DNA from 4 places in the Ensifer sp. 4252 genome. Region 1 is predicted to be linked to each of the others. Evidence: riboswitches for the same ligand, from Rfam matches in the RefSeq annotation. Region 1 holds a riboswitch; each other region holds the start of a gene.

Region 1 (7,732 bases):
CCAGAACGGCAGGAAATCCTTGAAGGCCGCCCGCGACGGGTCGTAGTGGTGCGCCGCCGTGTAATGCACATCCGCCGTCAGCCAGACGAGGTTCTCGATGGCGTTATCCTTGATGAAGCGGAGCAGGTCGGCAAATTCCGTCTCGCGGCCGGTCGGCAGACCATTGTCGCCATTGGCGATCGCGTCCGAGCCACGCCTGTTGGTATAGTCGTCCCAGACGACGAGACCGATCGGCATGTCGCAGGCGATCACCTTCCACACCGCGCGCGAGGCGGCAAGCTCCCGCTTCAACCAATCCGCCTGGCGCCAGCCGAACAGGCCGTCATCGCCCTCCCCCTGGTTGGGCCCGCGATAGGAGCGGAGGTCGACGAAGAAGACATCGAGCAGGGGACCGTAGGCGATCTTGCGGAAGATCCGGCCGGGCTGGGTTGGCGGCATGCGGATCGGCGTCATCTCGTGAAACGCCCGGGCGGCGCGGGCGGCATAGACGGCAACGTCCTTTTCCGGATAACGCGGGTCGTCGCGAAGGTCCGTCGAGGCCGACCAATTGTTCAGAACCTCGTGATCATCCCATTGATAGAAGGTCGGGCAGACCGCGTTGAGGTCACGGACGTGGCTGTCGAGCAGATTGTACTTCCATTGGCCGCGATATTCCTCGAGCGTGCGCGCGACATCGCACTTCTCATGCGTCACCACCCGGTTCTTCCAGATGCCGCCGTCGCGCAGGGGTATCTCGTCGGGAATGGGGTTGTCGGCATAGATCGTGTCGCCGGAATGAATGAAGAAGTCCGGTTCGTGCAGGCGCATGGTGGAATAGGTCTTCATGCCGACATCGTCGATGCCCCAGCCCTGGCCGGCCGTGTCGCCGGACCAGACGAAGCGGATCGAGCGCTTGCGCAACGGCGCGGTGCGAAATCGGCCGATGACAGGTTCGGACACCCGGTTGACGTCGTAAAGGTCGGTCGCGGTGAAGCGATAGAAGATGTCCTGGTCCGGCAGCAGATCCTCAAGCGCGCATTTCACCGCACAGTCCGTCTGCGGTGTCGCGGTGAGATCGGCGAGACGCACCGGATTGGAAAAACTCTCGGTCGTCGAGTACTCCAGTGTCACTCGTGACGGACTGTCGACCCGTGTCCACACCATGCCGGAGCTTGTGTCGACATCGCCCGACTGCACACCATGGATGAATTCCGGCCGGCCGTAGCCTCGGGCATAGAACGGCGTTGCAAGACCGGAGGACGCCACAAGACCGGCAGCGCCGGCGGACAGAAGAAAGGAACGGCGGGACAGCGTGGTGAGGATTTCGGCCAAACAAGCCTCCGGTTCGAGCCCTGCGAAAGCGGGATTTCGCGTGCCGGACCTTTGGCTGTTCGCATGTCAGCGAGTTAACAGCGGCATGAAACAATTTGAACGGTTTCGCGACAATTCGGCGAATGCGGGGCCTTGCCACGCTTTACGGTAAGCCGCCCCAAGGTGATCGGCCCATCACTGTTTCCGCCACCTGTCGGCTTGACGCCAGGCGGACCGGAACACTAAGGGTACCGCCGACGGTTCCCCGAAGGATGACTTCGACGGGGATTAATAGGGAACACGGTGAGGACGACCCAAAAGGGACCGAGACCGTGGCTGCCCCCGCAACTGTAAGCGGAATGCCGGACACCCAAGTGGCGCGACAGCGCGCCATGCCACTGCGATTGCGCCAGGCGCGTTGCGGGAAGGCAGGTGGAAGGCGCTTGATCCGCGAGCCAGGAGACCTGCCGTCAAGCAGAAGATCCAGCGTCACGGGCGGGGTTGCCCGGAACAGGAGTTGTCCATGATCCGCATATCCGGCGGCTTTGCGCCCTCTTTTCCCGTCCTTCTCGACGTCAGCGATCGTTTGTCTCCCGAAATTCGACCGGCCAGCTGTCGCCGCTTCGGCTGACCTTCGCAGCTCACGAGAAGAAAGAATTCCCTTGAAAGCCATTTTGAATGCCGTCGGGCGTCATTGCCCATCCCTGGCCGTTTCCGTGTCCCTCCTTCTGACCGTCGCTCCCTCGACCGCTCTCGCGGCCGCGACGAGCTACCCCCTGACCTTAAAGAATTGCGGCCAGGAGGTTACCTTTAAGGCGGCGCCGACGCGCACCGCCTCGATCGGTCAGAGCACCACGGAAATCCTTTATCTTCTTGGCCTCGCAGACAAGGTCGTCGGCACTGCCGTGTGGATCGGCCCGGTCATCGATGGCTACGAGGACGTCAACAACAAGGTGCCGCGGCTTGCCGACAACGACCCGAGCTTCGAAAGCGTCGTTGCCACCAAGCCGGATCTGGTAACCGCACAGTTCCAGTGGCATGTCGGCCCGGAAGGCATCGTCGCCACACCCAAGCAGTTCGCCGAACTCTCGATCCCCGTCTATGTCTCGCCTGCCGATTGCGCCGCCAAGGACAATTCGGCCGGCGGCGATGGCGTGCGCCACAATGCCTTCTCGATGGACCTGATCTACCAGGAGGTCACCGAACTCGCTGAAATCTTCGACGTGCAGGACCGCGGGCAAGCGCTGATCGCCAAGCTGAAGGCGCGCGAAGAAGCCGCTCGCAGCAAGATCGCCAATGCCGATGGCAAGCTGTCGGCGGTCTTCTGGTTCTCCAGCGCAGAGATGGACATCGATCCCTATGTCGCCGGCACCAATGGCGCGCCCGGCTACATCATGTCGGCGCTCGGCATCAAGAATGTCGTCTCGACCGAAGAGGAATGGCCGACCATCGGCTGGGAGACCATAGCCAAGGCCGATCCGAAGATCGTCGTGATCGGCAAGATGGACCGTCGCCGCTTCCCGGCCGACGACTGGGAACTGAAGATGAAGTTCCTGAAGTCCGACCCGGTCACCAGCCTGATGCCGGCGGTCAAGGCCGACCATATCGTCATCATGGACGCACAGGCGATGAACCCGACGATCCGCACGATCGAGGGCATCGAGGTGCTGGCCGACGCGGTCGAAAAAGCCGGCCTGGCGAAGTGAGGTCAATACCTCCAACGATCAACCGCACGAGCGCCGTCCTGACGGCGCTCGCACTGCTTTTCCTGGCGCTGGCCCTTGGTGCCGCCATCGGCGAGACCGCCATTCCGCTCGACGTCGTCGGCAAGACCGTCGCCAACCGCCTGTGGGGCGCGGGATACCCGCTCGATGCCATCGACGAGGGCATCATCTGGAATTATCGCCTCAGCCGTGCGGTGGTGGCTGCCTGCTGCGGGGCGGCGCTTTCGCTCTGCGGAGTGGTACTGCAAGCATTGCTCCGGAACGCTCTGGCCGATCCTTATATTCTCGGCATCTCCGCCGGTGCATCGACCGGCGCCGTGGCCGTCGCCATTCTCGGTATCGGCGCCGGCATGCTGACGCTTTCTCTCGGCGCCTTCTTCGGCGCGGTCTTCGCCTTCGCGCTGGTCTCCCTCTTGGCGCTCAGGGCAGGCCGCGGCACCGGTGCCATCATTCTTGCCGGGGTCGCCGGCTCACAGCTGTTCAACGCGCTCACCTCCTTCATCGTCACCAAATCGGCCAATGCCGAGCAGGCCCGCGGCATCATGTTCTGGCTGCTCGGCAATCTCTCGGGCGTGCGTTGGCCGGATGTGGCGCTGGCCCTGCCGGTGGCGCTCGGCGGCCTTCTCATTTGCCTCTGGCACGCCCGCGCGCTCGACGCCTTCACCTTCGGAGCGGAATCGGCCGCCTCGCTCGGCATTCCGGTGAAGCGGGTCTACGCGACCCTGATTTCGGCAACCGCGCTGATGACGGCGGTGATGGTCAGCATCGTCGGCTCCATCGGTTTCGTCGGCCTGGTCATCCCACATGCGGCACGCTTCCTGGTCGGCGTGCGCCACGGCCTGCTGTTGCCGGCCGCTGCGCTTACCGGCGCGATCTTCATGATATCGGCCGATATATTGTCGAGGGTCATCATTCCCGGCCAGGTGCTGCCGATCGGCGTGATCACCGCCCTCGTCGGTGCCCCAGCCTTCGCGCTCATCCTCGGCCGCGGGAGGGCTGCGTCATGAGCCTCAAGGCCGAGGCCGTCTCCTGGTCGGCCGGCGGCCGGCTGATCGTCGATGCTGTCGATCTCGAGGTTATCTCGGGTGAATTTCTTGGGATTATCGGCCCGAACGGCTCCGGCAAGACCAGCCTGATTTCGCTGCTGGCCGGCATACGCCCGCCGAAATCCGGCACCGTCAGCCTCGAAGGGCGCTCGCTCGCGAAAACGACACGGCGCGACATCGCGCAACGCGTCGCGCTGGTCGAGCAGCAGGCGGAAACCACCGAACGCATCACCGCCCGCCAGGCGGTCGAGCTTGGACGGACCCCGCATCTCGGTGCGCTTTCACCTTGGTCGAACCGCGATACCGACATTGTCGACCGGGCGCTGGACCATGTGGGCATGAGCGATTTTGCCGGTCGCATGTGGCACACGCTCTCCGGTGGCGAACGCCAGCGATTGCATATCGCACGCGCACTGGCGCAACAGCCGCAGATCCTGCTGCTCGACGAACCGACCAATCATCTCGACATCCACCACCAGATCGGTCTGCTCGAACTTGTCCGCGGGCAGCCGCTGACGGTCGTTGCCGCCCTGCACGATCTCAACCACGCCGCCGTCTTCTGCGATCGCGTTGCGGTGATGGATCGCGGCCGCATCGTGGCCCTCGGCACCCCGACGGAGATCCTGACGGAAGGCCGCATCCTCGCGGTCTTTGGCGTCGCGGCGACCGTCGAGCGAGACGAGGACGGCAGCTGCTTCGTGCGCTACCGGCGCCCGCGGCCAAAACTGCATCTGATATCCGACACCACGAAGAGACATGACCATGCGCGTTAGGCTCGCCGCCGCCCTCATTACCCTCGGGCTTACCGCCGCACCGGCCTTGGCCGAGACCATCGAAGTGAAGATGCTCAATCGCGGCGAGAACGGCTCGATGGTGTTCGAGCCCGATTATGTCGAGCTGAAGCCCGGCGACAGCGTCAAGTTCCGTGCCGGGCACAGGAGCCACAACGCCACCTCGATCGACGGCATGGTTCCCGCGGACTATGCCGGCTTCAAGGGCCAGATCAACGAGGAGATCGAGGTCACCTTCGACACATCAGGCTTATACGGCATCAAGTGCTCGCCGCATTTCGCCATGGGCATGGTGATGCTGATCAAGGTCGGCGAGGCCGAACTGACCGATGCCTTACGCAAGGCCGAAGTACCAGGACGCGCGCGCGGCCGCTTCGACGCGATCTTCGCGCGCATCGATCAGACAAAGGCGGCGCAATGAGCGAGCTGGCTGAAAGCGCCGGGCCGGACATCCGGGCAAATTTCGACCTCAAGGACGAGATCCGCGACTACTGGTCGAAGCGCTCCGAAACCTTCGACCTCGCCTTCGGCCACCGCATCCCGCCCGGCCCGGAGTTCGATGCCTGGCAAAAGCCGGTACGCGACTTTCTCGGGGCCGAGCCGCTGCGCGTGCTCGAACTTGCCTGCGGTACCGGCGAAGTGACGCGATTGATCCACGACCTTGGTCACGACGTCACCGCGCTTGATTTCTCCGAGGCGATGCTTGCCGTCGCCAAGAAGAAACACGCCGGCAAACCGCGCCTGCGCTTTCTGCTCGCCGATGCCGAAAACACCATGGAACCGGACGCAAGCTATGACGCCATCGTCTGCCGTCATCTCGTCTGGACATTGACGCAACCGCAGGCGACGCTTGCGGAATGGTTCCGGCTGCTAAAACCCGGTGGCAGGCTGCTCGTCTTTGACGGCGACTGGGCGAGGCCGACGGCGGTAGGACGCCTCGCGACCTGGGCGATCCGCCAGATCGACCGGGTGATCGGGCCCGACAATCACTACGACGGCGCGCTCAGCGATCGCCATGCAACGATCATGCGAAATCTCCCCTTCGGCGACGGCCTGACCGTCGAAACATTGCTGCCGATGCTGAAGGCTGCCGGCTTCCTGACCATCGAACACGCGTCCCACCAGCCGATTGCCGCTGCACAGCGCAAGACGGCAAATCTGCGCAACCGCCTGCGCACCTTCGTCTATCGCCGCTTCATTCTCTGCGCGCACAAGCCCAGCTGAATGTCCGTGTTACCGGGGTGAATAACCGGATCCGCCCTCATGGCATTTGCCGAAAGCCCTGCTATGAAGATTGTCGTCCGTGACCGTTACATCCTCCGTGTCGGGTAATGGACGAAAGGCCTCACCGTCCGGCACCATCAGATATCGCAGGTTCCTCATCGTGTCCCAATCGAACACTTCCGTACGCGATCATCTCGAACAGATCCTGGCGAGGCTCGATGCCCGACGGGACAGTGAAAAAGCCTATGTCAAACTCTACGCCGAGAGTGCACGCGCCGAGGCCGATGCCGCCGATCGCCGCCGGCAGACCGGCGCCACGCTCGGGCCGCTCGACGGCAAGATCGTTTCGATCAAGGATCTCTTCGACGTTGCCGGAGAACCGACGCTCGCCGGCTCGATCATCAAGCGCACGGCACCCGCGCCGCGACAGGACGCCGTTGTCGTTGAGCGTTTGCGCGCCGCTGGCGCCGTGATCGTCGGCAAGACCCACATGACCGAATTCGCCTTCACCGCGGTCGGCCTTAATCCCCATTATCCGGTGCCCGGCAACGCCACAGATGAAAGCCTGATCCCCGGCGGCTCGTCCTCGGGCGCGGCCGTGTCGGCGGCGGAGGGGACCTGCGACATCGCCATCGGCTCCGACACCGGCGGTTCGGTGCGCATCCCGGCGGCGCTGAACGGTCTTGTCGGCTTCAAGCCGACCGCCAGCCGTGTGTCCCTGGTCGGCGCCTTCCCGCTGGCCCCGAGCCTCGATTCGATCGGGCCGCTCGCCCACACGGTCAGCGACTGCGCAGCCGCCGATGCCGTCATGGCCGGCGAGCCGGTAACAGCCGTTGTGCCCCGGCCGATTTCCGGCCTGCGGATCGGCGTGCCACGCGGCGAGCTTCTGTCCGGCCTGTCTACCGAAATTGCGGGAGCGTTTGCGGCCAACCTCGAGCGCCTCACGGTTGCCGGTGCCGACCTTGTCGATTGTAACATCGACGATCTGATCGACCGCTTGAGGCAAGCGACCGCGATCGGCTCGATCGCCGGCCTGGAAGCAAGCCGGCTGCATGCCGACTGGCTTTCGGATCAGGACGCACCGGTCGATGTCAGGGTTTCGTCGACGCTCAGACGTCGCATGCTCACGCCGCAATCGGCGCTCGACGCGCTGCTGGAGACCAGAGCAGGCTTGGCACGTGCCATGGACGAACGGCTCTCCGCCTACGATCTCATCGTCTTGCCGACGACGCCGATCGCCGCAGTGTCGATCGCCTCCGTTGAGGCGGACAAAGCGGAATATGATCGTGTCGAAGGATTGCTCTTGCGCAATTGCCAGGTCGCAAACCAGTTCGACCTCACCGCTATCACCCTGCCGATGCCGGAGCTGACCCGCCCGGCGGGACTGATGCTATTGGGCAGAAACGGAACGGACAGGGCAGTGTTGGCAATCGCCGCTTGCGTGGAAGCGCTGTTGCAGCCTCTGCAAGCGCCGCCCCCACTCGCGGTCTCGTAGGCCGGGCATTGTCGAAGCCGTTGTGCCGAAACCAGGCTCCGCCGGACAGCGCGCAAACACCAAACAGCTGGCCGCCAAAATCATGCGAGCCAACGGCGTCAGGCCTGAATGATGCCGAGAAGTGCAAAGTTATCTGCCGGTGCGAACCGCACCCGTATGGCG
Region 2 (7,732 bases), on a different contig from region 1:
CCACCGGCGGACTGACAGCATCACGCCATCCCCCAAAACAAGGATGGAGAAAACGATGATCAGGATCCTCAACGGCAGGACACGCGGACAGCACCCACAGGCCATCGACGAGATGTTCAAGCTGCGCAAGCGCGTCTTCCACGATTTCCTGAAATGGGACGTGCAGACCGATGGGGAATGGGAGATCGACAATTACGACAAGTCGAATCCGCTCTATATTCTGTCCTATTCGCCGGAGACGGGAAAGCTGCGCGGATCGCTGAGATTGCTGCCGACGCTCGGTCCCAACATGCTGGACGATACGTTCCCGATCCTGCTTGGTGACAACCCTGAGATCCGCAGCGCCTCGATCTGGGAATCGAGCCGCTTCTGCATCGACCCGGAGATTTCCCAGGATCGCGCCTCCAACCAGGTGACCGTGGCCGCTGCCGAACTGATGTGCGGCGTCGGTGAACTCGGGCTTGCCTCCGGCATCAGCCATATCGTCACGGTGACCGACGTCTTCCTCGAGCGGATGTTCCGCCGCATGGGTTGCCCGGGAGAGCGCATCGGCGAACCGCACCGGATCGGCTCGGTCTTCGCCGTCGCGGTCGCCTGGGAGGTAACGCCGTCGCTGCTCAGCGCTATGAAGGCCGTCGCCGCGATCGAAGGCACGGTTCTCGAACGGCCGATGTCGCTGGAAACGGCGCGCGCCGCCTGATCTCGAACGCTCCCTCCGTTCCTCCCACCGGACGGAGCTGTTAACGCAATGCGAGGCTTGTCGTTGCACCGGCGGCGACAAGCTTTATGATAGGGCGGAAACAGGAAGTGCCGACAGCGACCGATCCCGGACAACAAGGGTGGCACTGTGCGGTTGCAGGAAGAGACGTTCGCCCGTGTTCCGGAACATGAAAACCCTTGCCGCGGCGACCTTGCCGCTGCTTCTGGTTCTTGCCGATCAGGCGCTGGCCTCCAGCGTGTGCGACCGCCTGAACACTCGGCTCGCCGAACTCCCCGCCGCCATCGCCACCACCGCCGATACGCGTGATTATGCGAGCGCGATTTCCCGGCAGAACATCGAATTGCGCCGGGCGCGCAACGATCGCCGACGCGCCGGCTGCGGCACAGGCAGCGTCGTCGTCTTCAATGGTGGCGACCCGGATATCTGCTCCGACATCAACAGCCTGATCGCCGAGATGGAAGACAATCTTGATATCCTCAAGTCTGAGCGCCAGCAGCTCATCTCCGGCGATGGCGACAACACGCGCCGGCGCATCCTGGCCGCGCTCGAGATCAACGGTTGCTATGGCGACCGCGAGGAATTTGCGAACGCCGACCCGGACGAACAGCCGGAAACGCATCGCAACATCCTGCGCGATCTGCCGCCGGACGAATCTTACGGCCCAATGCTGCGGGACCGCGAAATGGGCACCTACCCGCCGGAAAGCGGCGTCTATTCCGGCACGCTTCGCACCATGTGCGTGCGCACCTGCGACGGCGCCTTCTTCCCGATTTCGTCCGAGGCAAGCCCTGTGGACTTCGCCCGCGACGAGCAGGCGTGCCGCGCCCGATGCCCGGGTGCCGAAACGCAGCTCTTTTTCCACGAACTTGCGACCGAAGAGAGCGACCAGATGGTTTCGGCGTCGACGGGGCGACCCTATACGGAACTGCCGAACGCTTTTGCTTACCGGACCCGTGGCGTCGGCAAGCCCGGCATCTGCGGCTGCCAGATCCCAAAGACGGCGGTGACGACACCCAAGGCAGGCGGCGGCAATGCTGGCGACAGCCAGTCCTCGATCATCGTCATCGAAGGCAAGAAGGAAGCGGCGGCCCCAGCCACCAAGGAGACCATGCCTGCGGAGGAGCGCCCTTACGATCCCGCCAAGAGCAAGGTGCGGGTTATCGGGCCGACGTTCCTTCCCCAGGAGGAAACGTCGATCGACCTTCGCCATCCGAAAGGTCCGGGCTACCAACCGGTTCAGAGCAACTGATCGCAGCATCTGCCTTTCGGCAGGTTCCCCAGCCCTCTTCAAACACCAGTTCCTCCAACGGCAGCCGTTGGCGCCAGCCTTTCACCGCAAGTTCCGGCTCCTGGTAGAGGTGATCGACGTAGCCCAGGCAAAGCCAGGCGACGATCACGACATGATCGGGAATGCCGAGGATCGCCTTGATCTCGCTCTCATGAAAGATGCTGACCCAGCCGACGCCGACGCCTTCGGCACGCGCGGCAAGCCAGAGGTTCTGCACCGCGCAGACGGTGGAATAGACATCCATCTCAGGATTATGGGTGCGCCCGAGAACGACCGCGCCGCCGCGGGTGCGGTCGCAGGTGACGCAGATGCTCAAGGGCGCCTTGCGGATACCCTCCAGTTTCAGGGAGCGGTACTTCGCTCGGCGGTCGGCTTCGAACATCAATGCCGCTTCATCGTTGGCCCGGGAAAAGGCCTGCCATATCCGCTCCCGGGTTTCGGCCTGCCGCACGACAACGAAGTTCCACGGTTGCATGAAACCCACCGATGGCGCCCGGTGGGCGGCGTTAAGCAGGCGCATTACCAAGTCGTCAGGCAAGGGCTTGGCCAGGAATTGATCCCGCACGTCCCGGCGTGTTTCGATGGCTCTATAGACGGCTTCGCGCTCGTCAGGTGAAAAGGCCTCTGCAGCCGCAAGGCCGCCATTCGCGTCAGTCAGCATCGTTCGATCCCCAACAATGCGCAACCTTCCGCCGTCCGCGCGGGTATCGGTCTATCTTGCCAGGCCGGTCTTCTGACTTCGGATCAACCGGCCACCTCACCTTCCCAGATCACATGAAGATCCAGTGGCAAGATCTTGAGGTAATTCAAGATCCATAGAGGCAGCCGTCCCCGTCACAGCGTTGGGCACGTTCCGGACTGACACCGGATTCCCGATTCTCCCGCATCGCGGGCACCTGACGTTGCCATAAGGACACAGCCCAGTGGGAATAACAAGCAAGCTCGATGTCACTTGCCCGCCACTCCACAGCGCCACGCGACAGCCTCAGACTTCAGAGCGGCGCGACCGGATGCGGCGAGCCGTCATAGCCGCCCCAGACCGACTGGTCGAAGCAGATGACCGAACCCGTCATCAATCCGGATTCGGCCGATGAGAGATAGGCGCAGGCCCGCGCGACCTCCTTCGGGTCGACAAGCCGGCCGAAGGGTTGGCTGGCGGCTGCCTTTTCCAGCCAGTCGGCAGCAGCACCATGAAACTCGCGTTGGATGCGGTCTTCGCCTTCGGAGGCCATCCAGCCGATATTGAGGCCGTTGACGCGAATGCGGTTGCGCAACAGCGCATAGGCGGTGTTCTTGGTCAACGTTTCGAGCGCGCCCTTGGACGAGCAATAGGCGGCGATGAACGGCTGGCCCGCCATCGCCGACATCGAGCCGATATTGACGATCGTGCCCTGCGTATCTTCCCGCCGCATCACCTTGACCGCCTCCTGCATCAGGAAGAACGGTGCGCGCACATTGACCGCGAACATCCGGTCGAAAAGTTCGGGGCTGGTGTCGAGAATGGTACCGCGATCAGTGATCGCCGCCGCATTGACCAGCGCATCGACGCGCCCGAAAGTGGTGTCGCAGGCGTTGACGACCTTTCGGGCGTCCTCGACCTTTTCGAGGTCTGCCTCGACATAAAGTACCTGCGCGCCGCTCGCCTTGCGGATCTCATCGGCCTTCGCTTCGCCCTTGGCAGCATTGCGCCCGCAGATAACGACCCCTTCAGCCCCGCGTTCCGCAAACAGGCTTGCGATCGTTGCGCCCAGCCCTTGTGTGCCGCCGGTGACGATGGCGATCTTGCCGTCGAGACGGCTGTATTGCTCGGTCATGAAAGTCCTCCCAGGAATGAAAGTCGTGTGAAAACAGGCAATGGTCCCCGGCACAGGGCGCCGGGGACCGAGGGCATCGATGTCTGCCGCTCAGCTCAGCTTGCGCTGCGTCTGCTCGTCAAGCGCGTTGCTGAAATCCTCGGGGCTCCATTTGCCCGAAAGCGCCTCATGCATCAGCTGCGCCTGGGTTTTCGGCGCGAGACCACCGAGCGGCGGGTCGCGATCGAGATTGGTCGGGAACGAATAGCCTTCTGCACAGGATGCAATTGCGTTGGCCGCCTCGCCCGTCGACAGCGCACCGGATTCCGTAAGACCCTTGAGCGCCGGATAGAGCGCTGCACTCATCTTCACGCGATCGACGGTCTCCATCGCCCGCCCGAAGGCCGACGAGACCTGAAGAAGGTTGGCAACGCGCTTGATATCAACCGAGCGATTGCTGCCGGCCGCATGAAACAATGCCGGATTGAAGAAGACGACATCGCCCTTTTCAAGCGGTAGCTGCACGTGATGCTCGTCGAAGTAGGCCCGGAACTCCGGGCGTTTCAACGCGAGATAGCCGGGCACGTAGCTCTGACTGTAGGGAAGGAAAAGCGTCGGACCGCTCTCGATCGGCATGTCGCAATGGGCAACCGCCCCCTGCAGCGTCAGCACCGGCGACAGCCGGTGCACGTGAGCCGGATATCGCTCGATGACATCGGAGGTCTGGAAGCCCAGGTGGTAGTCGCGATGGGCCGCCTGCGACGCCCCGCCCGGATTGACGCGATTGACCTGCGCCGTCATCTGATAGTTCGGACCAAGCCAGGCTTCGCTGACAAGCGCGATGATGGCATTGGCGTAGTAGCCGGCAAAATTTTCGGGGCTCTTCAGGCAGTGCTTTTCGAGCGAGTTCCAGATCCGGTCGTTCGCGCCGGGCTTGGCGAAATGGTCGCCACCACCGCTGTTGGTGCGGTGCTGCTCGTCGATGATCGCATCGAAAATGCCGCTGGCGGTATCGATCACGGTCGTATCGGCATAGGCGTGCTTGAACACCGCCACTCCAGGCCCGATCGCAAGCACCTCGCAAATTTCGGCCAAAGCAGCGCGACGCCCCTCGATCGTGGCGCAGGCGGCGACGAGGCTCGCGCTGTCATAGATCAGAACATTCTTCTCACAGGCGAGCGCGTGCGGATAATCAGCAACGTTTGTCTGACGCTCCACTTCAGCCCGAAATGCTTCGATGTCGCAGGCATCCTCGCTTAGCCAGACGCGGTCGAGCCGCTGGCGCGCATTGTTGTCGGTCTTCATCTCGCTCCTCCTCAGAAACATTCGATGCTCCGACTATAGGCGCCGTCAGATCGTGATATAGAGCAGGAATCCATCAAAAAACCATCAGGGGCAATCGCGTTGGCTCACCCGTTTCTGGTCAAGGACATCGCCTTTCAGGCGGGACTCAGCACCGCAACCGTCGATCGCGTCCTGAATGATCGTCCCGGCGTGCGCCGACAGACGGCAGCCCGCGTACAGGCGGCCATCCGCGAACTGGAGAAGCAGCAATCGGCATCAGAAATTCAAGGCCAGAAGCGCGCGATCGACATCGTGATGGAGGCACCGGAGCGCTTCACCGAGGCAGTCAGGCAGGCATTCGAAACCGAGGCGCCGACTTTCATGCCAACGACCTTCCGCTGCCGCTTCCACTTCGCCGAGACCATGCGTCCACACGACATCGTCCAGCTGCTCGACCGCATCCGTCTGCGCGGAACCGACGGCGTCGTGTTGAAGGCACCGGATGTGCCCGAAATCATTGGCGCCGTCGCCCGCCTCGAACAGGCGGGAATTGCCGTCGTCACGCTTGTCACCGATCTGCCGAACTCGGCGCGCACCGTCTATGCCGGGGCCGACAACCGTGCGGCCGGCGAGACCGCTGCCTACCTCGTCGGCGAGCGGTTCGCCGGGGACGCAGCAACCGTGCTCGTGACGATTTCAAGCAGCCGTTTTCGTGGTGAGGAGGAACGCGAAATCGGCTTTCGCCGGGTGCTACGCGAACATTATCCGGCAATCCGCATTGTCGAGATCAGCGAAGGCCATGGCAAGGACGCCGAGACGGGTGTGCTCGCTGCAAAGGCGCTTGCAGAGCACGCCGACATCAACGCCGCCTATTCGATCGGTGGCGGCAATCGCGCCGTGCTGGCCGCCTTCGAGCGCCTCGGTCGCGACTGCGCGCTGTTCATCGCCCATGACCTCGACCAGGACAATCTGGCGCTGCTGCGCCAGCGCCGGATCCATTTCGTCCTGCATCACGACCTGCGAAGCGATGCTCGCATGACCTTTCGGGCCATTCTCGCCCGACGGAGCGGTGCCGGCCAAAAACTGGGCGGCAGCCGGCTGTCGGCCGTCGAGGTGATCACGCCCTACAACGTGCCCGTCGCTTGAGCCGAGTACAGAAGCCGCGGCGACGCGGGGTATCAGACTGCTAACGAAGTCAGTTCTAACAATGGCAGGAAACCGGGAAGGCTCGGCGTTAGCCAACATCTCCCTCATGCCTGTGCCTGTCACAGGAATCTAGCCAGCCCAAGTCCTTGGGCTGAAGAGCCTTTTGCCCTGACGGACGTCAGCTCGCTGGATTCCGGCACAAGGCCGGAATGAGGGAGATCTGAACGAGCCTCCCGTCAAACAGGCATACTAAAGCTTTGTCCTCATGGGCCAGATCCCGCGCTACGCGCGGCCCTTTCTCATTCAGGCAAAAGCACGATCTTTCCGGAGAAACGTCGGTCCTCGAGCCGGGCATGCGCCGCCGCCCCGTCCGAGAGCGCGAAGGTCTCGATGCGCGGCGGCTCGATGACGCCGTCGCGCAGCGCCTGGAACAGCCGCTCTGCCCGGCTCAGCCGTTGCTGCCGATCGGTCAGAAAATCCCAGAGATCGCCGCCGACAAGGGTTTTGGAGTGTTCCATAAGATAACGCGGATCCACCAGGGGTGCCGGGCCGCCTGCCATTCCGAACGTTACGAGCGTTCCGCGCGAACGCACCGCCGAAAGACTGTCGAGCAGGGTTATTCCAACAGAATCATAGGCGACATCGACGCCGCCGTTGCTCAGGGCTCGAACCTTGTCCGGCCAGCCCTCGTCATAGCCGAGCGCATAGGCAGCACCCGCAGCCTTGGCGAGCGCCTGCTTCTCCAGTGTCGAGGCCATCGCGATGACGCTGGCGCCCCGCGCGATGGCCAGCCGGATCAGCAACTGCCCGACGCCACCGCCTGCCGCTTGCACCAGGACCGTTTCCCCCGCCCGCACACTGTAGCTGTCCTCCACCAGATATTGCGCTGTCAGCCCCTGCAGCAAAAGCGCTGCCGCCGCCTCGAAGCCGATATCATCAGGAAGCGGGATCGCCCGATCCAGCGGCACGGTCACCCGCGTTGCATTGGCAAACGGCACGTCGGCGAACCCGATCCGATCACCGATGGCGACGCCTTCGACGCCTTCACCGATGGCAATGACCTCGCCTGCCCCTTCGTAGCCGGCGATGTGCGGCGCCTTGCCCGCGAGGGTGTAGTTGCCCTTGCGCCGGTAGATATCGGCGAAATTCAGCCCGATCGCCCGCGTCGCCAGCTGGATGTGGCCCGATGGCACGGCCGGGTCGGCAACCTCACGGTAGCTCAGAACCTCCGGCTCGCCGAACGTGTCGAAAACCAATGCATGCATGGTCATTTCCCCCTATCGGATCAGTGTGCGGACGAAATCTTCGCCGAGCCCAACCGACTTACAGTGTGCCGCATACCGATCGAGCCTGACGAGCACGTCGTCATAACCTTCGGCGTTGCCGGCCTCATCGAGATAGACCAGGGGGCCGAACACATGAAACAGCGCCTTCATATGCCCGGCCTCTGGATGCACGTAGAGCGTATGGATGTCGCCTGCCGGCTCGAAGATGAAGGTG
Region 3 (7,732 bases), on a different contig from region 1:
GAAGAGCACGAGCCGAAACCGGCGAACGGGAATGCCGAGCGTCGTTGCCGTCTCGTCGCCCATGGCAAGCGCATTGATCTCGCGCGCCCTCAGCACGAGATAGCCGAGGCAGGCCGTCAGCACCACCGTGGGATAAATAAGATGCGGCCATTGCGCCAGCCCGAGACCGCCGAGCATCCAGAAGATCACCGTGTGCACCGCCCTTGGATCCCCAAGGAAAATCATCAGGTTGCCGATCGACGTTAATGTGAAGGCGACGGCGACGCCTGATAGCACCAGCCTGTCGGCATTGCTGCCGAGCACGCGTGTGACGAGCGCCACGAGCGCGGTCGCGACCAGCGCGCCGGCAAAGGCAAACAGCGGCACGGTGGCAAGGCCGAGGATGAGGCCGGTGTGCAGCAGCGCGATGATTGCGCCGAGCGCGCCGCCGGAGGACACGCCGAGAAGATGCGGATCGGCAAGCGGATTGCGCGTCACCGCCTGCAGCACGGCGCCGGTCAGCGCCAGCCCGGCCCCGACCAGCCCGGCAAGCACCACGCGCGGCAGGCGCACATCCCAGACGATGCTTTCGCGGCCGGCCGACCAGGCAACGTCGACGCTGCCAGGCGACAGCTTCGAGACGATGATCGACCAGACGGTCGAGACCGGGATCGGCGCCGAGCCCAATGACACGGCGGCAGTGATCGTCAGGCACAACAACAGCAGCGCCGTGAGAAAGGCGGTCGTGGTTTTCACAGTCCGTCCCTGGTCAGATATTGGAGTGGAAGGGCGGGGACATGCGAAAAGGCATGCCCCGGGAGCATGCGGCAAGGCACGCCCCCGCTGACGCCTCAGTTACATCGCCTGCCCGTGAAAGGCCTTGGCAAGCCGCGCGATGGCATCGATGTTGCGCGGACCCGGCGTCGCCTCGACATAGTCGAGCACCACGAAGCGGTCGTTCTTGACGGCGTCGATGTTCTTGAAGGCCGGGTTGCTCTTCATGAAGGCGATCTTCTGCTCGGCGGTCACCTCGCCATAGTTGACGATCACCACCACCTCGGGGTTCTTGTCGATCACCGGCTCCCAGGAAATCTCGGTCCAGCTCTTCTCCACACCGTCCATGACGTTGACGCCGCCGGCCGCCTCAATCATCGCCGTCGGAATGCCGAACCGGCCTGATGTGAACGGCTTCTCCTCGCCGGAATCATAGACGAAGACACGGGTCGGGCGCTCGATGCCGCCGATGCCTGTGGTGATCTTGTCGAGATCGCGGCGATAGCCGTCGACGAGCGCCTGCGCCCGGTCCTCGACGCCGAAGATGCGGCCGAGATTGAGGAGATCGGCGAACATGTCGTCCATGACAGGCTTGCCCTTGGCCATGACGTGGATGCAGGATTCGGTCAGCTCGTAGACGTTGATCTTGAAGGGCTCGAGCGTTTCCGGCGTCACCTCGCCGCCGACCTTCATGCCGTAGTTCCAGCCGGCGAAGTAGAAGTCGGCGTCGGCATTGAGCAGCACTTCCTTGGTCGGATACTTTTCCGAAAGCTCCGGCAGCGCCTTGACGCCCTCGCGCAGCTTTTCGTCCAGCGTCTTCCAGCCGGAAACGCCGGTATAGCCGACCATGCGGTCCTGCAGCTTAAGGGCCAGCATCATTTCGGTGAGGTTGACGTCGTTGGAAACGGCCCGCTTGGGCGCCGCCTCGAAGGTCACCTCGCGGTTGCAGCTCTTGACCGTCACGGGATAGGCAAGCGCCGGCGCGGCGCCAAGCGTGAGAAGCAGAAGGGCGGAACTGGCAAATAGGGTCTTCATGATGGCATCGATCCCTGTCGAGCGAGTGAAAAGGAAAAGCGCGCGCCGCTGGCAACGGCGTTGCTATGGGCTGTGGCGGTGACGCCGAAGGCGGCGGAAAGCGCTTGCGGGTTGAGCACGTCTTCGGGCGAACCAAAGGCCGTCATGCGACCCTCCGTCAGGATCGCCACGTCGGTCGCGAATTCCGCGGCCAGGTTGATGTCGTGCAGCGTGGTGACGATCGTCAGCTGCAGCGTCTGCAGCAGCTCGAGAATTTCGAGCTGATGGCGGATGTCGAGATGGTTGGTCGGCTCGTCCAGGATGATGATGCGCGGCTGCTGGGCCAGCGCCCGGGCAATCAGCACCCGCTGCTTCTCGCCACCCGAAAGTGTGGAGAATTGCCGTCCGGCAAGGTGAGTGAGATCGAGATGCTCGAGCGCATGCGCCACCGTCTCGCGATCCCTCGCCGTCCAGCCGCTCACGCCTTCCCGCCGGGGTATGCGGCCCATCATCACCACGTCGCGCACGCTGAAGGGAAAATCGCTCGGCATTTCCTGCAGCACGACGGCAATGATCTTGGCCGCCTCGCGCGCCGTCATCGCCCAGATGTCGACCCCATCGACCTCGATCGTGCCTGCCGTCGGCTGGGCCGAGCGATAGAGGCAGCGCAGCAGCGATGTCTTGCCGGCGCCGTTCGGACCGAGAATGGCAAGCCGGCTGCCGGGCGTAATGGCAAAGTCGACCTCGCGGACCAGCCGCAGATCCGGGCGCGGACCCCAATCCAGGGCGCGGACCCGAAGGCCGGCGCCTGTCGCGGTGCAGCTCATTGGCTTATCCCTCCCCGCGCCATCATTGGAAAAGCCCGCCGATGTCTTCGGAGACCAACAGCGCTGCCGGTATGCGCGCCAGCGTCTTGCCGTTGAGCCCGCGCGGCCGCTCGGCCGCCCGCGTCATGCCGTCGTTTCGCTTGGCATAGGCCGTGGCGAAAGAAACAAGATCATCGATATCCTCCTCGGGCGAGATGTCGCCGAACAGGTAGGTCGCCTTCCCCGTTGCCTGGAAAGCGATGGTGCAGGGCCTCGTGCAGGCCGCCATACAGACCGTTCCGGCAATGGAGAAATCCCGGTCGAGCGGCTCGCCGAGTGCGGCAATGCTGCGGTTCAACCGCTGGATGAGATCCGCGCCCGGACGGCAGGGGCCGCCGGTGAAACGGCAATCGGTGCAGACCGTTATCTTGTGCTGCCGGGAAACCGGGTTGGCCATATCTCTTCTCCGCCGGATTGGTCCGGAGAGAATGTGGCAAAGCGGCATGATGACGGATGGCCGTCGCGCAAAAACCAGTTCTTTTCCATCGGAACACCCCGTCCGTTGTGGTTGATCGGTTCGATGGCAGGTCTCCTGGCTCGCGGGTCGCGGCGCATCCACGTCTTCCCGGCTGAACGCCAGTGACATGGTGTGAATGCGCTTTCCGCTCACAGTTGCGGGGGCAGCCACGGTTTCGGCCCCATCAGGGTCGTCCGCTCCGTGTTCCCTTTTCAGCCGCTTCCGCATTGTCGCGGTTGCAGCACCATCACCGCCTTCGTCGCACACTTCGGCGGAGGTGACAACCGCCGGGACAGGTCGGCCGAGGCATATCAACATGCGGCTTTTCATCATGCGCAATCGTTACGAAATAACATTACATCATTCAACAAAAAAATGGCCCGAAACGAAGGGGAGGCAAAGGCCTCCCTTTGTCGGCCGAGTTGGCTGGCGAACTCGCCCGGAACTGCCAACGGGCGTATTCTTCGATGGTGCCGGTGTGGAAAGGAGATCTGCCATGGCTGCCTATCTGATTGCGGATGTCGAGGTCACGGATGCCGCGGCTTTTGAAGAATACATACGGGAGGTGCCGGCAACGGAAGCGCGTTATGGCGGCCGATATTTGGGCCGCGGTGGCGCGACCCGGGTGCTCGAAGGCGACTGGGAGCCGCATCGGCTCGTCATTGTCGAGTTCCCGGAAATGCACTCCTTGCTCGAGTGGTACAACTCGCCGGAGTATCAACGCCTCAAGGCGATCCGCGAACGCTGCGCGAGGACGCGGATCATGACGCTGGAAGGCGTTTCCGCATAGCGCGGTCCCGCCAGCCGCCACCGCCCGAATGATCAATCGCCACGGCACCGGAGGCGCCGGAAAGGTCCTTGTATCGAACTGGGGGCGATTGGTTTCCCCTGTCTCGGCACGCCGGGGGAAAGCCCTTCCAAAGCACCGAGGCGCCAGCCGGTAACGCCATCCGTTACTGTTACGTACTTGAAGAGAGGCACAATCGGTGATGTGCTTTCGAAGGAAGTGATCGCGCCATTCAGCAGATGCACAGCGACTTACGCCGGCATCGCCCATATTTCGGGCGCCGACGACACAATTTCTCATGCGACGTAGTATCCAGCCTGTCCGCGTAAGTCCCGAATGCGAGTAATGGCAAACCAGCTTTCTGAAGGGGATGACAGTGAATCCAATAGATTTTTTCGTTGAGACACTCCGCACCTATCCTGCCGTCGCCGTCTTTCTTGCGCTCGGCATCGGTTTCCTGATCGGTCCTATCAAGATCGCCGGGTTCAACCTTGGAAACGTCACCGCCACGCTTCTGGCGGGTGTCGTCATCGGACAGCTGGGGATCCAGGTTTCGGGCGACCTGAAGTCGACCTTGTTCCTTCTGTTCCTGTTTGCCGTCGGCTACGGCGTCGGCCCGCAGTTCGTTCGCGGCCTGAGCACGGATGGGCCCAAGCAGATCCTCTTTGCCCTGTCGGTATTGGTGCTGTGCCTGATCGTGCCTTATCTGTGCGCCCTCATCGCCGGGCTGCCGCTCGGCTATGGCGCAGGCATGTACGCCGGCTCCCAGACGATTTCGGCGGCCATCGGCGTTGCCAGCGACCAGATCAACGCGATGGGCTTGAGCGCCGAACAGGCCAAGACCTACACCGATCAGATCCCGATTGGCTATGCGGTGACCTATATCTGGGGCACCATCGGCTCGGCGATCATCCTGGCACAGCTCGGGCCCAAGCTACTCGGCATCGATCTCCCGGCCGCCTGCAAGGAGTACGAGGCGAAGCTCGGCGGCGGCGCCGAGAGCAGCGAACCCGGGATCACACACGCCTACCACGACTTCGGCCTCAGGGCCTATCGCGTCGAAGAGGCGAGCGGGCTCACCGGAACGCCGGTCAAGAACCTGCTTCCTGGCATCCGCGTCTTCGTCGAACGGTTGCGGCGTGGTGGCCAGATCATCGAAGCGGATGGTAACACCGTGCTGCAGCCGGGCGACATTGTCGCCTTCTCCGGCAGACGCGCTTTGCTCGTCGAGCACCTGGACTCCAAGCTCGTTGAGGTCGAGGACAAGGAACTGCTGAACGCCGAAGCCGAGGTCGTCGACGTCTACGTGACCAGCAAAGCGCTCGCCGGCAGGACGCTCGCCGACGTCAGCACCGAAGATTGGGCCCGCGGCGTCTATGCCCGCAAGATCATGCGCTCGCTGGTCGAGATCCCGGTCCTGCCCGGCACGACCGTCGAGCGCGGCGATATCGTCACCCTCGGCGGCGCCAGGAGACATGTCGAAGCGGCGATCAAGGCGCTCGGCTTTGCCGATCGCCCGGTCGAAACCACCGACATCGCCTTCCTCGGCTGGGGGCTCTTCATCGGCGCGATGATCGGCGCCCTGACGATCACGATCGGCGGCATACCGATCGGCCTGTCGACCTCCGGCGGCGCGCTTCTCGCCGGGCTTGTCCTTGGATGGCTTCGCACCACCTACCCCGCCTTCGGCAGAATTCCTTCTCCGGCGCTGTGGCTGTTGAACACACTTGGCCTCAACATCTTCATTGCCGTCGTCGGCATCGGCGCCGGCCCCGGCTTTGTCGCGGGACTGCGCGAAGTCGGCGTTTCCCTGCTCCTGTGGGGCATCGTGTCGACATCAGTGCCGATGATCGCTTCCGTCTTGATCGGCCACTACGTCTTCCGTTTTCACCCCGCGATCCTGTTTGGCGCCTGCGCCGGGGTGCGCACGACAACGGCGGCACTGGGCATGATCCAGGAGGCGGCCAAGAGCAAGGTTCCAGCACTTGGCTACGGCATGCCCTATGCGATCGGGAATACTCTGCTGACTATTTTCGGCCTCGTCATCGTCATCATGCTGGCACCATCCGGCGGGCCGTAAGCTTAAGAGCATCGCACCGAGAAACAGAGACCTTCGTTAATTGGGAGTGTGGTTCATGTTGGACAGAAAATTCTACGACAGCATCTCCGATCTCAGCCCGTTCGAGATCAAGGACGAGCTGATCAAGCTCGCCAAGGTGAATGCCGAAAAATCCGCCAAGGCATTCCTCAATGCGGGCCGGGGCAATCCCAACTGGACGGCCACCAGGGCTCGCGAAGCGTTCTTCCTGCTTGGCCAGTTCGCCGTGACCGAGGCCAAGCGCACCTATTTCGATCCGGCAGCAGGCGTAGCGGGCATGCCGGGACGCGACGGTGCCTATGCGCGGTTCCAGAAGTGGACGAAAAAACAGCTGCAAGCGGCGGCCGATTGGGACGAGGAGGACGACGGCGCCCTTCCGGCACAGACGCTTTCCGACGCGGTCGAATACGCCATTCGGACCTTCAGTTTCGACCCGGACGCCTTCGTGCACGAACTGACGGATTCCATTATCGGCGACAACTACCCGGTTCCGGACCGTGCGCTGTACCACAACGAAATCATCACCCATGAATATCTGATGTGGGCGATGTGCACCGGCTTCCGGCCCGACGCAAAGTTCGATCTCTACCCGGTCGAGGGCGGCACGGCCGCCATGTGTTACATCTTCAAGGCCCTCAAGAATGCACGCATCCTGAACGCCGGCGACACGATCGCGCTGGGCACGCCGATTTTCACGCCCTATCTCGAAATGCCGGAGCTGGAAGACTACAACCTCAAGACCATCCATGTCAGCGCGGAACAGGAAGACCGCTTCCAGTTCACCGAGGAAGACATCAAGGCGCTTGAGAACCCGAAGGTGAAGGCGCTGTTCCTGGTCAACCCGGGCAACCCGTCCGCGGTCGCGCTCGACCCCGACACGATCGGGCGTCTGGTCAGCTTCGTCAATACGAAGCGGCCGGATCTGATGATCCTGACGGACGACGTTTACGGCACCTTCGTACCCGGCTTCCAGTCCTTGCTCGGCCATCTTCCGCGCAACACGATCGGCGTCTACTCCTACTCGAAGTATTTCGGCTGCACCGGCTGGCGGCTTGGCGTGATCGCCGTCGCCAAGGACAACATCTTCGACGAGATGATCAAGGCGCACCCCGAACCGCTCCAGAAGACCCTGGAAAAACGCTACAAGGCGATGACCCCGACGCCGCGTGCCGTCAAATTCATCGACCGCATCGTCGCCGACAGCCGCGACGTCGCCTTGAACCACACTGCCGGGCTCTCGCTGCCCCAGCAGGTCATGATGTCGTTGTTCAGCCTGGTCGAACTGCAGGATGTCGACAAGGTCTACCAGAAGGCCTGCATGGCGATCTGCGAAAAGCGGTTCAGAAATCTTGTCGAAGGCATGGGCATCGAATCGAACCCTGGCATCTACTTCGACCACTACTACGGGATCATCGATTTCGAGTTCTGGCTGCGCAAATATGTCGGCCAGGACGTCGTCGACTGGGTCAAGGAGAACATCCACCCGCTCGACATCCCCTTCCGGCTTGCAGAGGACTACGGCATCGTGCTGTTGAATGGCTCCGGCTTCGATGCGCCGAACTGGTCGGCGCGCGTCTCCTTCGCCAACCTCAACGATGACGCGTATACGCAGATCGGCAGTGCCGTTCGCTCCGTGGCGCGCGGTTACGTGCTGGCCTACCGGGCTGCAAAGGGTATCCCGATCAGCTGATGGGTCACTTGGGCCGGCCGCCCATCGGCGGCCGGCGATGACAGCCTGCCCCTTGGCAACAGTCCGG
Region 4 (7,732 bases), on a different contig from region 1:
GGACTGCCGCAGCGTTTGTGCCGCCTGCACCATGTTGACGAGTGCCGGGCGCACTTCCTCCCACCGCCGTGTCTTCAGGCCGCAATCCGGATTGACCCAGATCTGCGCCGGCGTCAGGCCATCGGTCGCCTTTTCGATCAAATGCACCATCTCGTCGACCGAGGGCACCCGCGGCGAGTGGATGTCGTAGACCCCGGGGCCGATCTCGTTCGGATAGGCCTGATCGGTAAAGGCACCGAGCAGTTCCATCTTCGAGCGCGAGGTCTCGATGGAGATGACATCGGCATCCATCGCCGCGATCGCTGCCATGATGTCGTTGAACTCCGAGTAGCACATGTGGGTGTGGATCTGGGTTTCGTCACCGACGCCCGAGGCGCTGATGCGGAAGCACTCCACAGCCCAGTCGAGATAGGCCTTTCGATCGGCCTGCCTAAGGGGAAGCCCTTCGCGCAACGCCGGTTCGTCGATCTGGATCACGGCGATGCCGGCCGCTTCCAGGTCCGTCACCTCGTCGCGCAGCGCCAGCGCGATCTGACGGCATACGATCGACCGGGGCAGGTCGTCGCGCACGAACGACCATTGCAGCATCGTCACCGGGCCGGTGAGCATGCCCTTCATCGGCCTGTCCGTCAGCGACTGCGCATAGGTTGCCCAATCCACCGTCATCGGGTTCGGCCGCGAGACATCGCCGAAGATGATTGGCGGGCGGACATAGCGCGAGCCGTAGCTCTGCACCCAGCCGCTTTGGGTGAAGGCATAGCCGGAAAGCTGCTCGCCGAAATACTGCACCATGTCGTTGCGTTCGAACTCGCCGTGCACCAGCACCTCGATACCGATCTCCTCCTGCCAGCGCACGGCCTTCTCGGTTTCCTGACGCAGATAGGCGAGGTAGTCGACATAGCTGAGCTCGCCCTTGGCATGCAGCGATCGTGCCTGGCGCACTTCGGGTGTCTGCGGGAAGGAGCCGATCGTCGTCGTCGGGAAGAGCGGCAGTGCCAGCCTTTCCTCCTGCAGCCGCCGACGTGTCGCAAAGCCCGATTGGCGGCGGCTGTCCGCTGCCGTCAGGTTCTTAAGGCGTCCGGCAACCAGCGGGTCGTGGACCTTGAGCGAGGTCAGCCGCGCCTCGGCGGCTGCGATCGACCTTGCAAAGACCTGCTCGGGATTGGCAAGACCGGGCTCGAAGGCGCGGGCAAGCAGGCTGAGCTCGTCCAGTTTCTGCAGGGCGAAGGCAAGCCAGGAGACGAGCTCCGGATCGAGCGCCTTTTCGAGATCGAGGTCGATTGGCACGTGCAACAGGGAGCACGACGGTGCAAGCTCGATACGGTCGCGGCCATGCGCCTCGATCAACGGCTGCAGCCGGCGGAAGAGACCGGCAAGATCGGTCCGCCACACATTGCGGCCATCGACGACGCCAAGCGACAATACTAGCTGCGCCGGAGCCGATTGAAGCAGGAGGTCGAGCTGCTGTGGTGCACGCACCAGATCGACATGCAGCCCGGCAACCGGCAGCGAAAGGGCCGTCGGCAGGTTGTCACCGATCGCGCCGAAATAGGTCGCCAGCATGATTTTCAGCTGCGGGATCTCTGAGGCGAACGTCTGGTAGGTCAGCGCCAGCGCCCGGCGTTCCCGCTCGTTGAGATCGAGCACCAGGCAGGGCTCGTCGATCTGCACCCATTCGACGCCGGCTTCCGCAAGCTCGCTCAGCAACTTCACATAAACAGGCAACAGCCGCTCGAGCAGATCGATCGTGTCGAACCCGCCGGCATGCGCCTTGCCGAGCTTCAGGAAGGTGACCGGGCCAAGGACGACAGGGCGGGTGGCATGCCCGAGCGTCTTGGCTTCCAGGAAGGCTTCAAGCGGCGCATTTCGCGTCAGCTCGAAACGCTGATCCTCCGTGAATTCCGGAACCATGTAGTGGTAGTTGGTGTCGAACCACTTGGTCATCTCCAGCGCCTGGTTGCCGCTGTCAGGCCCACCATGCGCACCGGATGCACAGGTCGCAGTCGTCGAACCGCGTGCCATGGCGAAATAGATGTCGAGATCGGCCGGACCACCCTTCCAACCATAGGCCGGCGGCACGGCGCCGACGAGCACGGATGTGTCGAGAACCTGATCGTAAAGCGAGAAGTCGTTCGATGGAATGATCTGGATTCCGCGCGCCTTTTGCGCGGCCCAGTTTTCCGCCCGCAGCTTGGCGGCGACGTCGAGCAGGTCCTGTCTGTCGATCTTGCCGGCCCAATAGCGCTCCAGCGCGAACTTCAGTTCACGATGGCTGCCAATACGTGGAAAGCCGAGATTGGCTGTCTTGATGGTCATTTCCTTACCCCGAAGGTTGTGGGCAAGGCTTTGAATGCGACGCATCCACGACCGAGATAGGCTCGATCGTCAAAGGCGACACATCGGACACCCCGCCCGTGGACGTTATCTATCGCGGCAGGTCTCCTGGCTTGCGGGTCAACACGAACCGTCCCGTCTTCCCGAGGCGTCTCCCTCAGTGACATCATTGGACGGCCGCTCGCCGCTTACAGTTGCGGGGGCAGCTCCGGCATAGGCGCCTTGCGGCGCCGCACCGAATTCCCTCTTAGCTCCGACCCGTCGTGAGACGAGCCGCAGAACCACGATTGCTCGACAATGCCCTGCAAAGGCGGGCAGGTCAATCGTATAAAGAAATGTATATGTCTTTATTTTCACTCATCTGCGATCGTAGGCCGTTCACAGTGGCAGGTCGCGGCATGGCATCACGACACGTTGTCTGCACTGGAACCACGCCGTCATCCGTTACCAGGGGCGACGGAGCGTTGCCGGGATCGGGATCTGTTACGCGCTGCCACGGAACGGCAATGTCGCCGGCGCGCGCCAGAATGCGCTCATTGTCACGCGTCAGGCCAATGTCTCTAAGCTGGAATTCGCTGAATGTATCGATGGTTGTCGTGACGTCGGCAGCTCTCCTGGCCAGTGTCCGGGCATGGCGGATGATCGATCGCAGTGCGCTAAGCATTGCTAACCCTTTCATTTCTGCGGTGATGTGTTCGCGAGAAAATTGAGGATTTTGGTGGTTTCGCGCAAAGCAGTTTCTCGCATGCTGCCATAAAGAATGCTTATCTCAGCGGATGAGCAAGATTCCCCCCATGAGCGCGGTGCGCGCCTTCGAGGCCGCCGCCCGGCACTTGAGCTTTACCCGTGCGGCGCAGGAGCTCGGCATGACCCAAGCGGCCGTCAGCTATCAGATCCGGCTACTGGAAGACCGCACGGGCACGCCGCTCTTCGTCAGTCTGCCGCGCGAAGTGCGATTGACGGCCGCCGGACGGCAGCTCGCGCCGAGGGTGACCGAGGCGCTCGACCTTTTGGGCACGGCCTTCTCAGAGATCGCCGACAAGACCGAACATCACCTGCACATCTCGGTGCTTCCGACCGTGGTCTCAAGCTGGCTCGGCTCAAGGCTCGCCTCGTTCCAGGCGGCCCATCCGAACATCAGCATTCGCGTGCACATGTCGACCGAGCTGATCGACTTCAAGCGCGATGCGATCGACCTCGTGGTGCGCAGCGGCAACGGCGACTGGCCGGGCCATGACGCGTTTCCGCTTTTCCCGATCGAATACCTGCCGGTCTGCACGCCGACATTCCTTGAAAAACACCAGCTCAAGCATCCTTCCGACGTTCTCAAGGTGAGGCGCTTCGGTAATGCAAGCTGGTGGCGGCGCTGGATGGTCGAAACCGGCGTGGAGCCGCCGGCAAGCAATGGCACCGAGCTGATCTTCGACGTCCAGGCGATGGATGTGGCCACCACATTGCTCGACCATGGCATTGCCATGGTCGTCTCGACCTTTCTGATCGAGGAGCTTCGCAGCGGGAAACTCATCCGACCGTTCAACCATGTGGTCAGGGACGGTCGGGCCTATTGGCTGGTCTATCCGCAAAGTCATCGTCGGCAAAAGAAGATCCAGGCGTTTCGCGAGTGGATCATTGCCGAAGCCGCCGCGTCGAACGCGTCGCTTGCAGCGGCGATGGGCGAGTGAGTGAGGCCGACAGGCGGTGGCAAAACACAGCCAGCCATGAATTATTATTCATGGCGTGAATTATATTGACAGAAGCCTTGGGCGTCGTTTTAATCACGACAGTCGGAAGTCGAGGAGGAGTTCCGGCAAACTCACACATCAGCGGTCATTTCTGACGGCACCATTGGTTTTGGGAGGGGCTTCGGCCTCAAGGAGGACGCGTGCGCACTTTTTTGAGCACGACCGCACTGGCGGTCATTGCAACGACGTTTCTGGCTGGCCCCGCCAGCGCGGAGACGGCTAACCCGTTTCGCTGCGAACCCGGCGAAAAATACGTCATGAACGTGATGGTATCGGGCGTCGAATACTGGTTCCCGGTCTATGAAATGTTCAAGCAGGCCGGCCAGCAGTTCGGCTGCGAGACCGAATATACCGGCACCCCGGAATACGACGTCAACAAGCAGATCGCCACGTTCGATCAGGCGCTGGCGCAGAACCCGGCTGGCATCCTTGTCCATCCGATGAACTCGGATCCGTTCATCGAGCCGATCAACCGCGCGATCGACCAGGGCACGGCGGTCGTCACCTTTGCCGCCGACTCGCCGCTCTCCAAGCGCATCTCGTTCATCACCTCGGACAACACCCGCGAAGGCGTCTACGCCGCTGATGCGATCGCCGAGAAGATGGGCGGCAAGGGCGAATATGCCGTTCTGGAAAACCCCGGCCAGGACAACCACGACAAGCGGATCGCCGCCTTCGTCGGCCGCATGGCTGAAAAGTGGCCTGATATGAAACTCGTCGGACGCGCCGCGTCCAACCAGGATCCGAACAAGGCCTATCAGGGCCTGATGAGCCTGATCCAGGCCAATCCTAACCTCGGCGCAGTCTTCATGCCGGAAGCCAACTCGGCGATCGGTGCTGCGCAGGCGAGCAAGGAAAGCGGTGGCAAGGTTCTCGTGATGTGCGCCGACGTCAATGCCAACATCCTCGACATGATCAAGGCCGGTGAAGTGTTCGGCTCGATCAACCCGAACCAGGGCATGCAGGGCTATATGGGCTTCATGCTGCTGTGGCTTGCCAAGCACCCCGAGCTCATCGACCCGATGAACGACGCCAAGCGTTCCGGCTTCAACCCGATGAGCATCCCCTTCGTCGACAACGGTCTCTCCATCGTCACCGCCGCCAATGCGGACGACTTCTACTGGGACAAGTACCTGAAGCGCCGCGGCACCAAGGGCATTGACGAGTAAGAAGCTTTGACATGGCTATCCGGGGTGTCCGGATAGCCGGTCGAACGAGTAAGAGTGGAGAAGGCGATGATATCGCAGCCGGTCCTTCAGGTCCGCAACGTCACCAAGCACTTCGGGGCTGTGAAGGCGCTGACCAATGTGGATTTCAACCTGGAAAAGGGCGAGATCCATGCGCTTTGCGGCGAGAATGGCGCCGGCAAATCCACCCTCATGAACATCATCGCCGGCGTGCTGCAGCCGAACGAGGGCGAAATCCTCGTCGACGGCACGCCGACGAAGATTTCCTCGCCGGCCGCAGCCCAGTCGCTCGGCATCGGTCTCGTCCACCAGGAGATCGCGCTCTGCCCGGACGCGACGGTGGCGGAAAACATGTTCATGGCGGCAACCAACCGGCGGCGTTCGCCGCTGATGAACTATGCGTCCCTTGTCCGTGATGCGCAGGTGGTTATGAACCGGTTGGCGCCGATCGATGTGCGCCGAAAGGTCGCCGATCTTACAATTTCCAGCCAGCAGCTGGTCGAGATCGCCAAGGCGCTGACGCTCGATTGCCGGGTGCTGATCCTCGATGAGCCGACGGCAGCGCTGACGGAGGCCGAGGCGCAGGCGCTTTTCGGCATCATCCGCGACCTGAAGGCTGCGGGCATTTCCATCATCTATATCAGCCACCGCATGGCCGAGATCTTCAGCCTGTGCGACCGCGTCACCGTCTTTCGCGACGGTCGGCATGTCTCGACCGAGCGCATAGCGGACGTGACGCCCGATGACGTCGTTCGCCGCATGGTCGGTCGCGAGATCACCCAACTCTATCCGCCGAAGCAGGCACCGGGCGAACAGTCCGGCGACGTCATCCTGTCGGTTCGCGGCCTTGGCGACGGCGAGCGCATCGATGATGTCGGCTTCGAGCTGCGCAAGGGCGAAATTCTCGGGATCGGCGGGCTGATCGGCTCGGGCCGCACCGAGATCGCCGAGGCGATCTGCGGCCTGCGCCGGAAGGTGCGCGGCGACGTGCTGCTGCACGGCAAGAAGCAGGCGATCGGCAACTACAGAAACGCTGTTGATGCCGGCATCGTCTATCTCTCGGAGGACCGCAAGGGGTCCGGAGTCTTCGTCGACATGTCGATCGCCCAGAACATCTCGGTGCTGGATCTGAAGACGCTGACCGGGCCGCTCGGTTTGATGAATGCGAAGGCGGAGGCGGACCTCGCCCGCGATTTCACCCGGCGGCTCGGCGTGCGAATGGGCGGCATCGCCATGCCAGTATCATCGCTCTCGGGCGGCAACCAGCAGAAGGTCGCCATCGCCAAACAGCTCGCCGTCCGGCCGAAGGTCATTCTCATGGACGAACCGACGCGCGGCATCGACGTCGGCGCCAAATCGGAAATTCACCGCCTGCTGCGCGATCTCGCGCGCTCGGGCATCGGCATCGTCGTCATCTCGTCGGAACTGCCCGAACTTCTGGGGCTATGCGACCGGGTGCTCGTCGTTCGCGAAGGCGGCATTGCCGGAGAACTCGGCGAGGCCGAGATGTCGGAAGAGGCGGTGATCCGCCTCGCATCCGGGGTCGGGCAGCATGGCGCATCACAAATAACCAAGGCGGCCGAGCATGTTGCCTGAGACAAGCAGAGTGAATGGGGAGGCGGAAATGGCAGTCGACACGGTGGTTACAACGCAGGTGCGGGTTCCGGCCTGGCGGCGGATCGGCACGATGCGCGAGGCAGGGCTGATCGCCATCATTCTTGCGCTCGGCATCATCATGAGCTTCGCCTCGCCGCACTTCCTCACCTTCGGCAACATGCGCGCGATGCTGATGAGTTTCTCGGTCGAGGGCATCGTCGTCGTCGGCATGACGATCCTGTTGATCGTCGGCGGCATCGACCTGGCGGTCGGCTCGGTCGTCTGCTTCGCCATGGTGCTTGCCGGCTCACTGTTCCTCGCCGGCGTTGATCCCTGGACGGCCTCGCTCTTCGGCATCCTCGCAAGCAGCCTTATCGGCGCCATCATGGGCTTCTTCGTCACCGTGGTCGGGCTCAACCACTTCATCACCTCGCTTGCGGCAATGGTGATCGTGCGCGGGCTCTGCCTCGTCATCACCAAGGGCACGCCGCTCTCGCTGTTCACCCTGCCCGCATCGTTCAAGGCGGTCGGCCAGGGGACGTTCAATGGCATCCCCTATGTCATCCTGATCTTCGTCGCCGTCGTCATCCTGTTCGACTTTCTGCTGCGCCGGGCGACCGCGTTTCGCAAGGTCTTCTATACCGGCAGCAACGAGAAGGCCGCGCTCTATTCCGGCATCAAGACCAAGCAGGTGAAGTTCTGGGTGACGGTGCTCTGCTCGACGCTCGCCGGTGTCGCCGGCGTCATCTACATGTCGCGCTTCGGCGCCGCCACGCCCACCTTCGGCGTCGGTATGGAGCTCAACATCATTGCGGCTGCCGTCATCGGCGGGGCGTCGCTCAATGGCGGATCGGGTACGATCCTCGGCGCCAT

What was found. A riboswitch is a leader RNA that binds a small molecule or an ion and turns the genes downstream of it on or off. The one in region 1 is predicted to bind cobalamin.
Region 2: it holds a riboswitch for cobalamin, as region 1 does, so the genes downstream of both, bluB (5,6-dimethylbenzimidazole synthase) here and ABIE33_RS07675 (ABC transporter substrate-binding protein) in region 1, are expected to answer to the same signal.
Region 3: it holds a riboswitch for cobalamin, as region 1 does, so the genes downstream of both, ABIE33_RS25300 (DUF1636 family protein) here and ABIE33_RS07675 (ABC transporter substrate-binding protein) in region 1, are expected to answer to the same signal.
Region 4: it holds a riboswitch for cobalamin, as region 1 does, so the genes downstream of both, metE (5-methyltetrahydropteroyltriglutamate--homocysteine S-methyltransferase) here and ABIE33_RS07675 (ABC transporter substrate-binding protein) in region 1, are expected to answer to the same signal.

What each region holds. Positions count from the first base shown of each region.
Region 1 covers NZ_JBNDIU010000002.1:156,582-164,313, forward strand. The annotation lists gene ABIE33_RS07670 (alkaline phosphatase D family protein) at 1-1,311, opposite strand, end outside; cobalamin riboswitch at 1,532-1,776, shown strand; gene ABIE33_RS07675 (ABC transporter substrate-binding protein) at 1,995-2,996, shown strand; gene ABIE33_RS07680 (FecCD family ABC transporter permease) at 2,993-4,021, shown strand; gene ABIE33_RS07685 (ABC transporter ATP-binding protein) at 4,018-4,833, shown strand; gene ABIE33_RS07690 (pseudoazurin) at 4,817-5,272, shown strand; gene ABIE33_RS07695 (class I SAM-dependent methyltransferase) at 5,269-6,075, shown strand; gene ABIE33_RS07700 (amidase) at 6,236-7,570, shown strand.
Region 2 covers NZ_JBNDIU010000010.1:95,105-102,836, reverse strand. The annotation lists gene ABIE33_RS19420 (acyl-homoserine-lactone synthase) at 56-700, shown strand; gene ABIE33_RS19415 (DUF2865 domain-containing protein) at 888-1,970, shown strand; gene bluB (5,6-dimethylbenzimidazole synthase) at 1,879-2,670, opposite strand; cobalamin riboswitch at 2,716-2,924, opposite strand; gene ABIE33_RS19405 (SDR family oxidoreductase) at 3,002-3,823, opposite strand; gene ABIE33_RS19400 (phytanoyl-CoA dioxygenase family protein) at 3,914-5,107, opposite strand; gene ABIE33_RS19395 (LacI family DNA-binding transcriptional regulator) at 5,207-6,232, shown strand; gene ABIE33_RS19390 (quinone oxidoreductase family protein) at 6,532-7,497, opposite strand; gene ABIE33_RS19385 (2,4'-dihydroxyacetophenone dioxygenase family protein) at 7,510-7,732, opposite strand, start outside.
Region 3 covers NZ_JBNDIU010000017.1:21,492-29,223, reverse strand. The annotation lists gene ABIE33_RS25315 (FecCD family ABC transporter permease) at 1-735, opposite strand, end outside; gene ABIE33_RS25310 (ABC transporter substrate-binding protein) at 835-1,788, opposite strand; gene ABIE33_RS25305 (ABC transporter ATP-binding protein) at 1,785-2,594, opposite strand; gene ABIE33_RS25300 (DUF1636 family protein) at 2,617-3,030, opposite strand; cobalamin riboswitch at 3,139-3,354, opposite strand; gene ABIE33_RS25295 (DUF1330 domain-containing protein) at 3,587-3,880, shown strand; gene aspT (aspartate-alanine antiporter) at 4,254-5,957, shown strand; gene ABIE33_RS25285 (bifunctional aspartate transaminase/aspartate 4-decarboxylase) at 6,013-7,665, shown strand.
Region 4 covers NZ_JBNDIU010000005.1:146,615-154,346, forward strand. The annotation lists gene metE (5-methyltetrahydropteroyltriglutamate--homocysteine S-methyltransferase) at 1-2,316, opposite strand, end outside; cobalamin riboswitch at 2,416-2,635, opposite strand; gene ABIE33_RS13850 (hypothetical protein) at 2,654-2,998, opposite strand; gene ABIE33_RS13855 (LysR substrate-binding domain-containing protein) at 3,129-4,016, shown strand; gene ABIE33_RS13860 (substrate-binding domain-containing protein) at 4,217-5,245, shown strand; gene ABIE33_RS13865 (sugar ABC transporter ATP-binding protein) at 5,312-6,859, shown strand; gene ABIE33_RS13870 (ABC transporter permease) at 6,888-7,732, shown strand, end outside.